2 regions of the Streptomyces sp. NPDC051217 genome follow, and region 1 is predicted to be linked to the other one. Evidence: riboswitches for the same ligand, from Rfam matches in the RefSeq annotation. Region 1 holds a riboswitch; the other holds the start of a gene.

Region 1 (5,810 bases):
ATCGCGCGCACGGCGTCGACGGACGCCGGACTCGTGTCGTACAGATCCAGCCCGATCGTGAGATATGGGGCACCCAGTGCCGGGTGGACCCATGCGCGGCGCAACGACCGTACGGCGGGGGTGCGGTGGGCGTTCTGCGTGAGCAGCGCGTAGAACTGCGGGATCTCGACGGCCGGTTCGGAGAGCCGCAGCGGGCCCGCGGGCATCCGGTCGAGGCCGGTGGCGATCCGGCGCAGGTCGAGCCAGGGGATGCCGACGCCGCCGCCGGGCGCGTGCGGGTTCAGCCAGATCCCCCAGCGTTCGGGGTAGAGGGCGCGGGCGATGTCGCGGCCGGTGACGACCTCGTGCGCGCGGTTCCAGCCACTGACGGAGAGCTCCTGGGCGGAGGTGACGCAGGGCGCGTAGCCAAGGCCGTCGACCTCCATGTTCCCGTACTGGGCGTCGGGCGAGCCCGCACGGCCGTGCCAGAGCAGCATCCACACCTGACCCGCCGAGCCGTCCGCGAGTGCCTGGAGCAGCGCCTCGTAGGCGTCGTAGCGTCCTGGCGTCACCTGGCGCATCATGTGCTCGACCTGCCCGGCCGCCGCGGTGCCTGACGCGCTCACTCTTGGTCCCGCCCCTCGTCGATCCACCATTTGGACCGGCCTCCCCCGCTTCGGGCCCGTGCCGGCCAGGCCATCAAACCAGCTTAGTCCGGCGGGTCATGGCCGGATCCGGGGCACGGGCCGCACGGCGTGTTACGCGGGCGGGACGGCCGTCCGCTGGTAGAAGGGCCGCACCCGCGCCACCATCCACGTTCCTACCGGATCCTGGGTGGCGTCCAGCAGTACGAGATTGACCGGCCAGCCGACCTGGACCCGGCCGAGCGCCCTGCCGAGCGCGTCCATGGGCGCGTTGCGTTCGGCGGCCTCCCAGGAGGAGAGCTGGACGCCGATGAAGAGCACCGGGGGTTCGCCCTCGATGCTCGCGAGGCCCCGGCGCGCGGTGAGGACGACGCCGGACGCCTCGAACTCCTCGGCGGCCGCCGTCAGGAAGTCGACGGGGTCCTCCTGCCAGTCGGGCTCGAAGAGCCGCACCCGGCCGCCGCTCGCGGGCCCGTCCAGCGGCGTACGGCCCACCCGGCACAGCTCGGCGACGGCGAGCGGCGGCAGCGGCGCGCCGACCATGCCGCCGGGGTTCACGGCGATACCGAGCTGCGGGGGCAGGCCGCGCGCGAACTCACGGGCCGGGGCGACCGTGAAGGGCATATGGGCCCCGACGCACTGGAGGAACTGCTGCTCGGAGCTGAAGACCGGGACGTACGGCGCGCCCTCGATCTCCAGGGTGGGCAGATCGAGTCCGGGGCTGTCCGGTCCGCCGCCGTTGGGGAGCGGCACCCAGAGTTGGCTGCGGCCGAGGACCTCGACCAGCCGCCCGCCCGCCGCCGTGTTCCCGAGCGACGCGGCGAGCACCTCTTCCAACTCGTTGCCCGGCCATGCTGTGTTCACTGACTCTCCCGTATCGCCCCGTACGACTTCCCCGCCCCCGCGTACCCCGGAAGACCCTAACCCTGCGGGGTCGCTGCCGTTGTGGCCCTGCGCGGGCCCGGCCGGCCGGGCGCCGGTGGCCGGATCCGACCGGCGCGCGCCCCGCTCATGCCCCCCGGAAGTCGATCCCCACCAGCGCGCCCGCCGCGTCACGGTCCAGCAGGACCGCCGAGACACAGCCCGCCGGGAGGCGGCCCGACTCCGCGCCCGTGACCAGGCGGGACACCGCGCGGCGGTGGCGGGCGAAGGCGTAGCCCGACACACCGCGGCCGCGTTCGCGCTGGCCGGCGCGGGCCGTCTTCGGCGTGACGTCCAGCAGGACGAGATGGAGCCGTCTGCCGCGCCGCCGCGCCTCGCGGGCCAGCCAGCGGCGTACCCACGCCTGGGTGCCGCAGTCGTGCACCACGACGCTCGCGCCGGAGCGCAGCGCCCGCCGCAGCCCCGCGTAGTGCGCGAGGCGCACCAGCGGCCGGTAGACCGCGTACGGCAGCCGCGCGGGCAGCCGGCGTGCCCAGCGGTCGCGGGTGTCCTGCGAGTCGATCCCCCGGCCCGCCGCGGCACGGCCGATCAGCGTGGACTTCCCGCTGCCCGGCAGCCCGGAGACGACGACCACGTCGCCGTCGCCGAACGTCAGGCGCCGGGGCCCCCGGCTGCTCCGTTCGCGCAGGTCCCGGACGACCGGCGGGACCGCCGCCAAGGTCCGGCGGGGGACGGCTGCCGGCTGGGCGGGCACCCCCGCGGTCGTCGCGTACGCGCCTGCACGGGACCGCTGCAACGTCATCGCCCTCCCCCTGTGGGGTCCATCGCCCTGGTCGATGTTCCCTGCCCTTGAAGTGTAAAGAATGGGTAATACGGCACAAGCGTTTTGCTGATCACGGCCCTGTCGGCCCGTCCGATCGGCCGGACGGACGCCCTCGCCGCCCTCCCTCCCCGGGGAGACCGGCGCGTGCGATGATGTGCGCGCCAACTCCATAACGGCCGTTCGAATCCGCGCGGGAGAGTCCTGGTCACCGTGGGTGCCAGGCGCCGAAGGAGCAAGTCCCTCCCTTGAATCTCTCAGGCCCAGTACCGCGCGGACGAGGCAGATCTGAAAAGCGAATCGCCGTCAGGCGCTTCCACCCAAGGTGCAAGTCACGACCTCCGTATGCGTACGTGTACGTACACGTCGTGGTGAACCTCTCAGGTTCCGATGACAGATGGGGAGGATTGTCCTCTCTGTCATGCCCCTGGGAGCCACACCTATGAGCAATACGTCTCACACCCCCGCCCCCGACGCGGCGGCTGGTCCCGACGGCCCGCGCCACACCGCGCTCGACGCCGTGCACCGCGCGCTGGGCGCCACGATGACCGACTTCGCGGGCTGGGACATGCCGCTGCGGTACGCCAGCGAGCGCGAGGAGCACCTCGCCGTCCGTACGAAGGCCGGGCTCTTCGACCTCTCCCACATGGGTGAGATCACCGTCACCGGCCCACAGGCGGCCGAGGCGCTGGACTACGCGCTGGTCGGCAATATCGGCTCGGTCGCCGTGGGCCGCGCCCGCTACACCATGATCTGCCAGGAGGACGGCGGCATCCTGGACGACCTGATCGTGTACCGCCTCGACAGCCACGGGTCACCCGAATTCATGGTCGTCGCGAACGCCTCCAACGCGCAGGTGGTGCTCGACGAGCTGACGGGCCGCGCCGCGGACTTCGACGTCGAGGTGCGGGACGACCGCGACGCGTACGCGCTCCTCGCCGTCCAGGGCCCCGAGTCGCCCGGCATCCTCGCCCCGCTCACCGACGCCGATCTGAACGGGCTCAAGTACTACGCCGGGCTGCCCGGCACCGTCGCGGGCGTGCCCGCGCTGATCGCCCGCACCGGCTACACGGGTGAGGACGGCTTCGAGCTGTTCGTGGAGCCCCGGCACGCGGAAGGGCTGTGGCAGGCGCTGACGGCCGCGGGCGCGTCCGCCGGACTCGTACCGGCCGGGCTCTCCTGCCGCGACACCCTGCGCATGGAGGCCGGGATGCCGCTGTACGGGCAGGAGCTCAACACCGGTCTCACGCCCTTCGACGCGGGCCTGGGCAGGGTCGTCAAGTTCGAGAAGGAGGGTTACTTCGTGGGCCGTACGGCGCTGGAGGCCGCCGCCGAGCGGGCCGAGAGCGCGCCGCCGCGCAAGCTGGTGGGGCTCGTCGCCGAGGGCCGCCGGGTGCCGCGCGCCGGATATCCGGTCGTGGCCGAAGGACAGGTGGTGGGCCACGTCACCTCGGGCGCGCCGTCGCCGACGCTGGGCCGGCCGATCGCGATGGCCTACGTGGACGCGTCGCACGCCGCGGCGGGCACGGCGGGTGTCGGGGTCGACATCCGCGGCTCGATCGAGCCGTACGAGGTCGTCGCGCTGCCCTTCTACAAGCGACAGAAGTAGCGCCCGGCACCCGCGAGGTGCCGGGCCGGTATCTCACTGGGCAAGACACGTGTTCACCACCACTCCCCCGCGTACAGGAGAATTCACGCCATGAGCAACCCCCAGCAGCTGCGCTACAGCAAGGAGCACGAGTGGCTGTCGACCGCCGAGGACGGCGTGTCGACGGTCGGCATCACGGAGTTCGCGGCGAACGCCCTCGGCGACGTCGTGTTCGCCCAGCTCCCCGCGGTCGGTGACACGGTGACCGCGGGCGAGACCTGCGGCGAGCTGGAGTCGACCAAGTCGGTCAGCGACCTGTACTCCCCCGTGACGGGTGAGGTCACCGAGGCGAACCAGGACGTCGTGGACGACCCCTCGCTGGTGAACTCCGCGCCCTTCGAGGGCGGCTGGCTGTTCAAGGTACGCGTCGCGGAGGAGCCGAAGGACCTGCTCTCCGCCGACGAGTACACCGAATTCTCCGGCAACTGAGACCCCAGGGACTGTGATGTCTTCGAAGTCGCTCCTCAACTCCTCACTCCACGAGCTCGACCCGGACGTCGCCGCCGCCGTCGACTCCGAACTCCACCGACAGCAGTCGACGCTCGAAATGATCGCGTCGGAGAACTTCGCTCCGGTCGCCGTCATGGAGGCCCAGGGCTCCGTCCTGACCAACAAGTACGCCGAGGGTTACCCGGGCCGCCGCTACTACGGCGGCTGTGAGTACGTCGACGTGATCGAGAACATCGCGATCGACCGGGTGAAGGCGCTCTTCGGCGCCGAGCACGCCAATGTGCAGCCGCACTCCGGCGCGCAGGCCAACGCCGCGGCGATGTTCGCGCTGCTGAAGCCCGGCGACACGATCATGGGCCTGAACCTGGCCCACGGCGGTCACCTGACGCACGGCATGAAGATCAACTTCTCCGGCAAGCTCTACAACGTGGTCGCCTACCACGTCGACGAGGAGAGCGGCCAGGTCGACATGGCCGAGGTCGAGCGCCTGGCGAAGGAGTCGCGCCCCAAGCTCATCGTGGCCGGCTGGTCCGCGTACCCGCGTCAGCTCGACTTCGCCGCGTTCCGCCGGATCGCCGACGAGGTCGACGCGTACCTGATGGTCGACATGGCGCACTTCGCCGGTCTGGTCGCGGCCGGGCTGCACCCGAACCCGGTGCCGCACGCGCACGTCGTCACCACGACCACGCACAAGACCCTGGGCGGCCCTCGTGGCGGCGTGATCCTCTCCACCCAGGAGCTGGCCAAGAAGATCAACTCCGCGGTCTTCCCGGGTCAGCAGGGCGGCCCGCTGGAGCATGTCATCGCGGCGAAGGCGGTCTCCTTCAAGATCGCGGCGACCGAGGAGTTCAAGGAGCGCCAGCAGCTCACGCTGGACGGCGCGCGCATCCTCGCCGAGCGGCTGGTCCAGGACGACGTCACCGAGGTCGGCGTCTCGGTCCTGTCGGGCGGTACGGACGTGCATCTGGTCCTGGTCGACCTGCGGAACTCGGAGCTGGACGGCCGGCAGGCCGAGGACCGGCTGCACGAGATCGGCATCACGGTCAACCGCAACGCCGTCCCGAACGACCCGCGCCCGCCGATGGTCACCTCCGGCCTGCGGATCGGCACCCCGGCACTGGCCACCCGCGGCTTCACGGCCGAGGACTTCACCGAGGTCGCGGACGTCATCGCTTCGGCCCTGAAGCCGGAGTTCGACCGCGAGGCCCTGGCGGCGCGCGTGACGGCACTGGCGACGAAGCACCCGCTGTACCCCAGCCTGTAGTCGCACCCGCGACCAAGGCCCACGGCCGCGCCGCGCGCACCCGACCGGCGCGCGCGGCGCGCCGTACCGTCGCACCTGTAGTTACGTTTTCTGCACCACCCCCGGCAGACAACGGCGTCTACC
Region 2 (5,810 bases), on a different contig from region 1:
CAGCGTCCTCGCGGCACTCGGTTCTCCCACCGCCGTGCGCGAGGCCCGTACACCCGCTCTCCGGTCCGTCCAGGGACCTCTGAGCCCCGAACTGCCCCTTCCGGTACACGTACTTGAACAGATCACCCCGAGCAGCGACGCGCCGCAGACCAGGCTGGCCGGCTGGCGTTTCCTGATCCGCAGCGGCGACCGTGCCGTCGCGGCCGCGGACACGATGCTCACCCCGGACGGCTGGGCGTTCTCGCGCTTCTTCGAGGGCCCCTACATCGCCGCCACCGAACGGGCCCTGCGGCAAGCCGAGACGGTGAAGGCGCCGTACCAGCCACGGCTGCTCTCGGTGCCGGGCCTGTACATGCTCACCCTCTGGCTGCACCAGGACGTCGAGGCCGACGCCTCGGTCGGCGCTCCCGCTCCGGCCGACCTGCTGATCCCGCTCGCTCCCGCCCCACCCGGCATCGTGGCCCACCGGCCCCACCGCGTCGCCGACCTGCTTCCGATGATGGGTCTGCGCCTGACCTCGGAGCTCTCCGCGGCGACGGCATCCGCCGCGTCCGGGCCCCTGCTGACCACCGGCTGAGCCTCACCGGCCGACCGCCTTCGGACGGCCTGCGTCCCGACCGTCTCCCAACCGCCCCACGCGCCATACACTGCCCCGTGACCCCTCAACGGTCACGGGGCTCTGTGCTGATTACGGGGCACCGTGCCGCGCCCGTCCGGACTAGTCCGGACGGGTCACCCCGAACCACCCGAAAGGACAGCCGAGTTGGGCTGAACCGTCCGGGCGGGTGACACGTCCTTAAGCAGAGACAAGCGCTGCCGCGAAATCCCTGCGGATCGACGTCCGTGGGGCAACACTGGGGTACGGACCAAGAGAAACCGGGGGGCGGCCATGACCACGTCGAGCCGCAGGACACACACCACGACGCAGCGAAAGAAACCACCCATGTGCCAGCACCAGCCAGCCTGTCCGACAGCCGACTCAGCCGACCGGGAAGCCGCGCGTCACGCGGCCCACCACCCGGAACAGGGCTGGAGCCTGCTGTGCAACGGCGTCCTGCTCTTCGAGGACACCGGGGAGCTGCTGCCCGACGGCCAGATCATCGCTCCGCACCGGCCGTCCGGGAGCGAGCAGGTGATGACGGCAGCCTGAAGCCGTCCGTAAAAGGGGGCCGGCCCGGAGAATTCACTCCGAACCGGCCCCGACGCATGTGCGTCGCCCGGCTGCCCCGAGCGAGCCGCGTACGCCGTCCGTCCGCGCATCGCACGCCCGACGGCCGCGCGCCGTCCGTCAGTTGTCGTACTCGTCCAGCGGCGGGCACGAACACACGAGATTGCGGTCACCGAACGCACCGTCGATCCGGCGGACCGGAGGCCAGTACTTGTCGGCCGCCGAGACCCCGGCCGGGAAGACCGCCTCCTGACGGCTGTACGCGTGCTCCCACTCCCCGCCCAGCGCGGCGGCCGTGTGCGGGGCGTTGCGCAGCGGATTGTCGTCCGCCGGCCAGTGCCCCGACGCGACCTTCTCGATCTCGGCGCGGATCGCGATCATCGTCTCGCAGAACCGGTCGAGTTCGGCGAGGTCCTCGCTCTCGGTGGGCTCGATCATCAGCGTGCCGGCCACCGGGAACGACATCGTGGGCGCGTGGAACCCGTAGTCGATGAGCCGCTTGGCGATGTCGTCGACGCTGACGCCGGTCGACTTCGACAGCGGACGCAGATCCACGATGCACTCGTGTGCCACCAGCCCGTGCGGACCCGTGTACAGAACCGGGAAGTGCGGCTCAAGCCGCTTGGCGATGTAGTTCGCGGCCAGCACGGCGACCTGCGTGGCGCGCTTGAGGCCCTCACCACCCATCAGCCGGACGTAGGCCCAGGAGATCGGGAGTATCCCCGCGGAGCCCCAGGGGGCCGCCGAGATCGGTCCGACGCCCGTCTCGGGGCCGGCGGCGGGCTGGAGCGGGTGGTTGGGCAGGTACGGGGCGAGGTGGGCGCGTACGCCGACCGGGCCGACACCGGGGCCGCCGCCGCCGTGCGGGATGCAGAAGGTCTTGTGCAGGTTCAGGTGCGACACGTCCGAGCCGAACCGGCCCGGCTTCGCCAGCCCCACCAGCGCGTTGAGGTTCGCGCCGTCGACGTACACCTGACCGCCCGCGTCGTGCACGGCCGCGCAGATGTCGCTGATGTGCTCCTCGAACACACCGTGCGTGGACGGGTAGGTGACCATCAGGACGGCCAGTTCGTCGCCGTGCCGCTCGATCTTGGCGTGCAGGTCGTCGACGTCGACGTCACCGTCCTCGCGGGTCTTCACGACGACGACCCTCATACCGGCCATGACCGCGCTCGCGGCGTTCGTGCCGTGCGCGGAGGACGGGATGAGGCAGACGGTGCGGCCGGTGTCGCCGTTGGCGCGGTGGTACGCCCGTACGGCCAGCAGCCCGGCGAGTTCGCCCTGGGAACCGGCGTTGGGCTGGAGGGACACCGCGTCGTAGCCGGTGACCTCCGCCAGACGCTCCTCCAGCTCACGGATGAGCGTGAGATAGCCCTGCGCCTGGTCGGCCGGCGCGAAGGGGTGCAGCGCGGCGAACTCCGGCCAGGTCACCGGCTCCATCTCGGTGGTGGCGTTGAGCTTCATGGTGCAGGAGCCGAGGGGGATCATGCCGCGGTCCAGCGCGTAGTCACGGTCTGCGAGCCTGCGCAGGTAGCGCAGCATCGCGGTCTCGGAGCGGTACTGGTGGAAGACCGGGTGCGTGAGGTAGTCGTCCGTACGCAGCAGGGTCTCCGGCAGCGCGTCGCCGGAGGCGGCGTCCAGAGCCTCGATGTCGCCGGTGACGCCGAAGGCGGTCCATACGGAAGCGAGTTGGGCGCGCCCGGTCGTCTCGTCGCAGGCGAGCGAGACATGGTCGGCGTCGACGAGATGGAGGTTGACCCCGCCCTCGCGGGCGGCGGCCACGACCTCGGCGGCGCGGCCCGGCACCCGTACGGTCAGCGTGTCGAAGTACGCCTTGTGCACGATCTCGACGCCGCCCGCGCGCAGGCCCTCGGCGAGGACGGTCGCGTAGCGGTGGGTGCGTTCGGCGATGGCGCGCAGCCCGTCGGGGCCGTGGTAGACCGCGTACATCCCGGCCATCACGGCGAGCAGCACCTGCGCGGTGCAGATGTTGCTGGTGGCCTTCTCGCGCCGGATGTGCTGCTCGCGGGTCTGGAGCGCCAGCCGGTACGCCTTGTTCCCGTCGGCGTCCACGGAGACCCCGACGAGCCGTCCGGGCAGGTTGCGGGCGAACTTCTCGCGTACGGCCATGTATCCGGCGTGCGGTCCGCCGAAGCCCATGGGGACGCCGAACCGCTGGGTGGTGCCGACGGCGATGTCCGCGCCGAGCTCACCGGGTGAGGTGAGCAGTGTGAGCGCCAGCAGGTCGGCGGCGACGGTGACGACGGCGCCGAGTTCGTGCGCCCGCTCGATGACGGGCTTGATGTCCCGTACGGCTCCCGACGCGCCCGGGTACTGCACGAGTACACCGAAGACCCCGCGCTCGGCGGCCTCGGCGGGGATCCCGTCGGCCAGGTCGGCGACGAGGACGTCGACGCCGGCCGGTTCGGCCCGGGTGCGGATCACCGCGACGGTCTGCGGCAGGGCGTCGGCGTCGACCAGGAAGACGCCTTCCTTCACCTTGCCGACACGCCGGGCGAGCGCCATGGCCTCGGCGGCGGCCGTGCCCTCGTCCAGCAGGGAGGCACCCGACGTCGGCAGGCCGGTCAGATCGGCCACCACGGTCTGGAAGTTGAGCAGCGCCTCAAGACGGCCCTGGGAGATCTCGGGCTGGTACGGCGTGTACGCGGTGTACCAGGCCGGATTCTCCATCACGTTGCGGAGGATCACCGGCGGTGTGAACGTGCCGTAGTAGCCGAGGCCGATCATCGGCGCGAGGACCTGGTTGCGCTCCGCGAGGGACCGCAGCTCGGCGAGCACCTCGGCCTCGGTCCGCGCGGCGGGCAGCCGCAGGGCCTCGGCGCTCTTGATCACGTCGGGCACCGCGGCGGCGGTCAGTTCGTCGAGCGAGCCGTAGCCGACCTGCGCGAGCATCTTCGCCTGCGCGGCGGTGTCGGGGCCGACATGGCGCTGCTCGAACGGGATTCCTCGCTCCAGCTGCGAGAGCGGTGTGCGATGGGCTGTCATACGGGAGGCCTCCTGGTCTGGCGCGACCTGCGAGGGGCACCGATACACAGGTGCCCGGACGGCCTCCCCCTCTGTCACATCAACCTGAGAGTTTCACCGGTCCGCCGCGAAGCGGGCCGACTTTCACCGTCGGTGAGAGCGGATGCCGTCCGACACCTGCTCTGCTTTCCAGAGTGACCTCGTCCATGCGGTACGGGGGCCTGAGAGTTTCCGGGGAGGATTTGCTCCTTCGGCGCCTCCGGCAGTCTCACCGGACGGCTCTCCCGCATGGGGTCCACAGCCACCGACCAGCCTACCAGCGAGTTCCTGCCAGGGTCTTCGAGTGGCCGATAACCCAAATGTGTCCTTTCTTAGAGTGAGGGAGCATATGCGACCAGTTGGAGGGACCGTGCAGACCGACATCGATCCGCGCAGCCTGATCGGCCGCAAGGCGTACGACCGCGACGGGCACAAGATCGGCACCGTCGACGAGGTGTATCTGGACGATGCGACCGGTGTGCCGGAGTGGGCGGCGGTACGGACCGGTCTGTTCAGCCGGGACGCGTTCGTGCCCCTGGCCCCCAGCACCTACCGCGACGAGTCCCTGCACATCCCGTACGAGCGGGGCCTGATCAAGGACGCCCCGGACTTCGGGGTCGGCCGCCATCTCTCCCCCGACCAGGAGATCCAGCTCTACCACCACTACCAACTGGCCCTGCCGGAGCCCGCGGCCCCGGAACGCCCGGCCGACCGCGACTTCGGCCGCGTGGCGGGCCGCGACGACACCACCCGTCCCGGCGACCGGGACACGCCCTAAGGCGTGTCCGGTGGTGCCGCGACCAGGGGCAGTGGCTCCGAGAGCTCCAGGTCGGGATCGTCCGTACGGAACGTGCGCACCCGCCCCGGCACCGCCGATGTGGGCTCCTCGAACCGTACGGTGACCCGCCCCACCCCGCTTCCCTGCACCCACCCCGCGCCGAACTCGGCATGGCGCACGTCGTGCCCCGCCGGCCAGTGCCGCTCGGTGACGGCCTCCGCGGACGCGCCCGCGCCCGCGTCCGCGCCGGGCGCCGGCGACAGCGGCTCGGGCTCGTCCGCCGCCGCGGCGTCCGGTTCGTGCGCGGGACCCGCGGCACTCGCCGCCTCCGCCGCCGCCTGGGCGAACAGGTCCTCCTGCGTGTAGTCGGTCAGCCCCGTCACCCCGACCCCCAGCAGCCGCACCCCTCCGGTGGTGTCCAGGGACTCCAGCAGCCTCCCCGCGGCCTCACGCACCACCACAGGGTCGTCGGTGGGCCCGCGGAGCGTCTCGGAGCGGGTGAGCGTCGAGAAGTCGTACCGCCGCACCTTCAGGACGATCGTCCGGCCCGAGTGCCGGGACTCCCGCAGCCGCCGCACACACCGCTCCGCCAGCCGGTCCACCTCGGTCCTCACCCGCAGCCGGTCGTGAAGATCGACATCGAAGGTGTCCTCGACGGAGACGGACTTGGTCTCACGCTCGGCCACCACCGGCCGGTCGTCGTGCCCGGACGCCATCCGGTACAGCGACGTGCCGTGCGCCTTCCCCACCAGCCGTACGAGCTCGTCCTCCCCGGCCTCCGCCAGATCGGCGATGGTCATCATCCCCGCCCGGCGCAGATGCTCACCGGTGGCCGGCCCG

The links. A riboswitch is a leader RNA that binds a small molecule or an ion and turns the genes downstream of it on or off. The one in region 1 is predicted to bind glycine.
Region 2: it holds a riboswitch for glycine, as region 1 does, so the genes downstream of both, gcvP (aminomethyl-transferring glycine dehydrogenase) here and gcvT (glycine cleavage system aminomethyltransferase GcvT) in region 1, are expected to answer to the same signal.

Annotation. Positions count from the first base shown of each region.
Region 1 covers NZ_JBITEV010000009.1:87,217-93,026, reverse strand. The annotation lists gene ACIBBB_RS21060 (enhanced serine sensitivity protein SseB C-terminal domain-containing protein) at 1-605, opposite strand, end outside; gene ACIBBB_RS21055 (enhanced serine sensitivity protein SseB) at 738-1,487, opposite strand; gene ACIBBB_RS21050 (AAA family ATPase) at 1,633-2,307, opposite strand; glycine riboswitch at 2,510-2,607, shown strand; gene gcvT (glycine cleavage system aminomethyltransferase GcvT) at 2,768-3,934, shown strand; gene gcvH (glycine cleavage system protein GcvH) at 4,025-4,402, shown strand; gene glyA (serine hydroxymethyltransferase) at 4,419-5,687, shown strand.
Region 2 covers NZ_JBITEV010000019.1:9,224-15,033, reverse strand. The annotation lists gene ACIBBB_RS31515 (hypothetical protein) at 1-577, shown strand, start outside; gene ACIBBB_RS31510 (DUF5999 family protein) at 944-1,150, shown strand; gene gcvP (aminomethyl-transferring glycine dehydrogenase) at 1,289-4,174, opposite strand; glycine riboswitch at 4,353-4,450, opposite strand; gene ACIBBB_RS31500 (PRC-barrel domain-containing protein) at 4,563-4,970, shown strand; gene ACIBBB_RS31495 (DNA polymerase IV) at 4,967-5,810, opposite strand, start outside.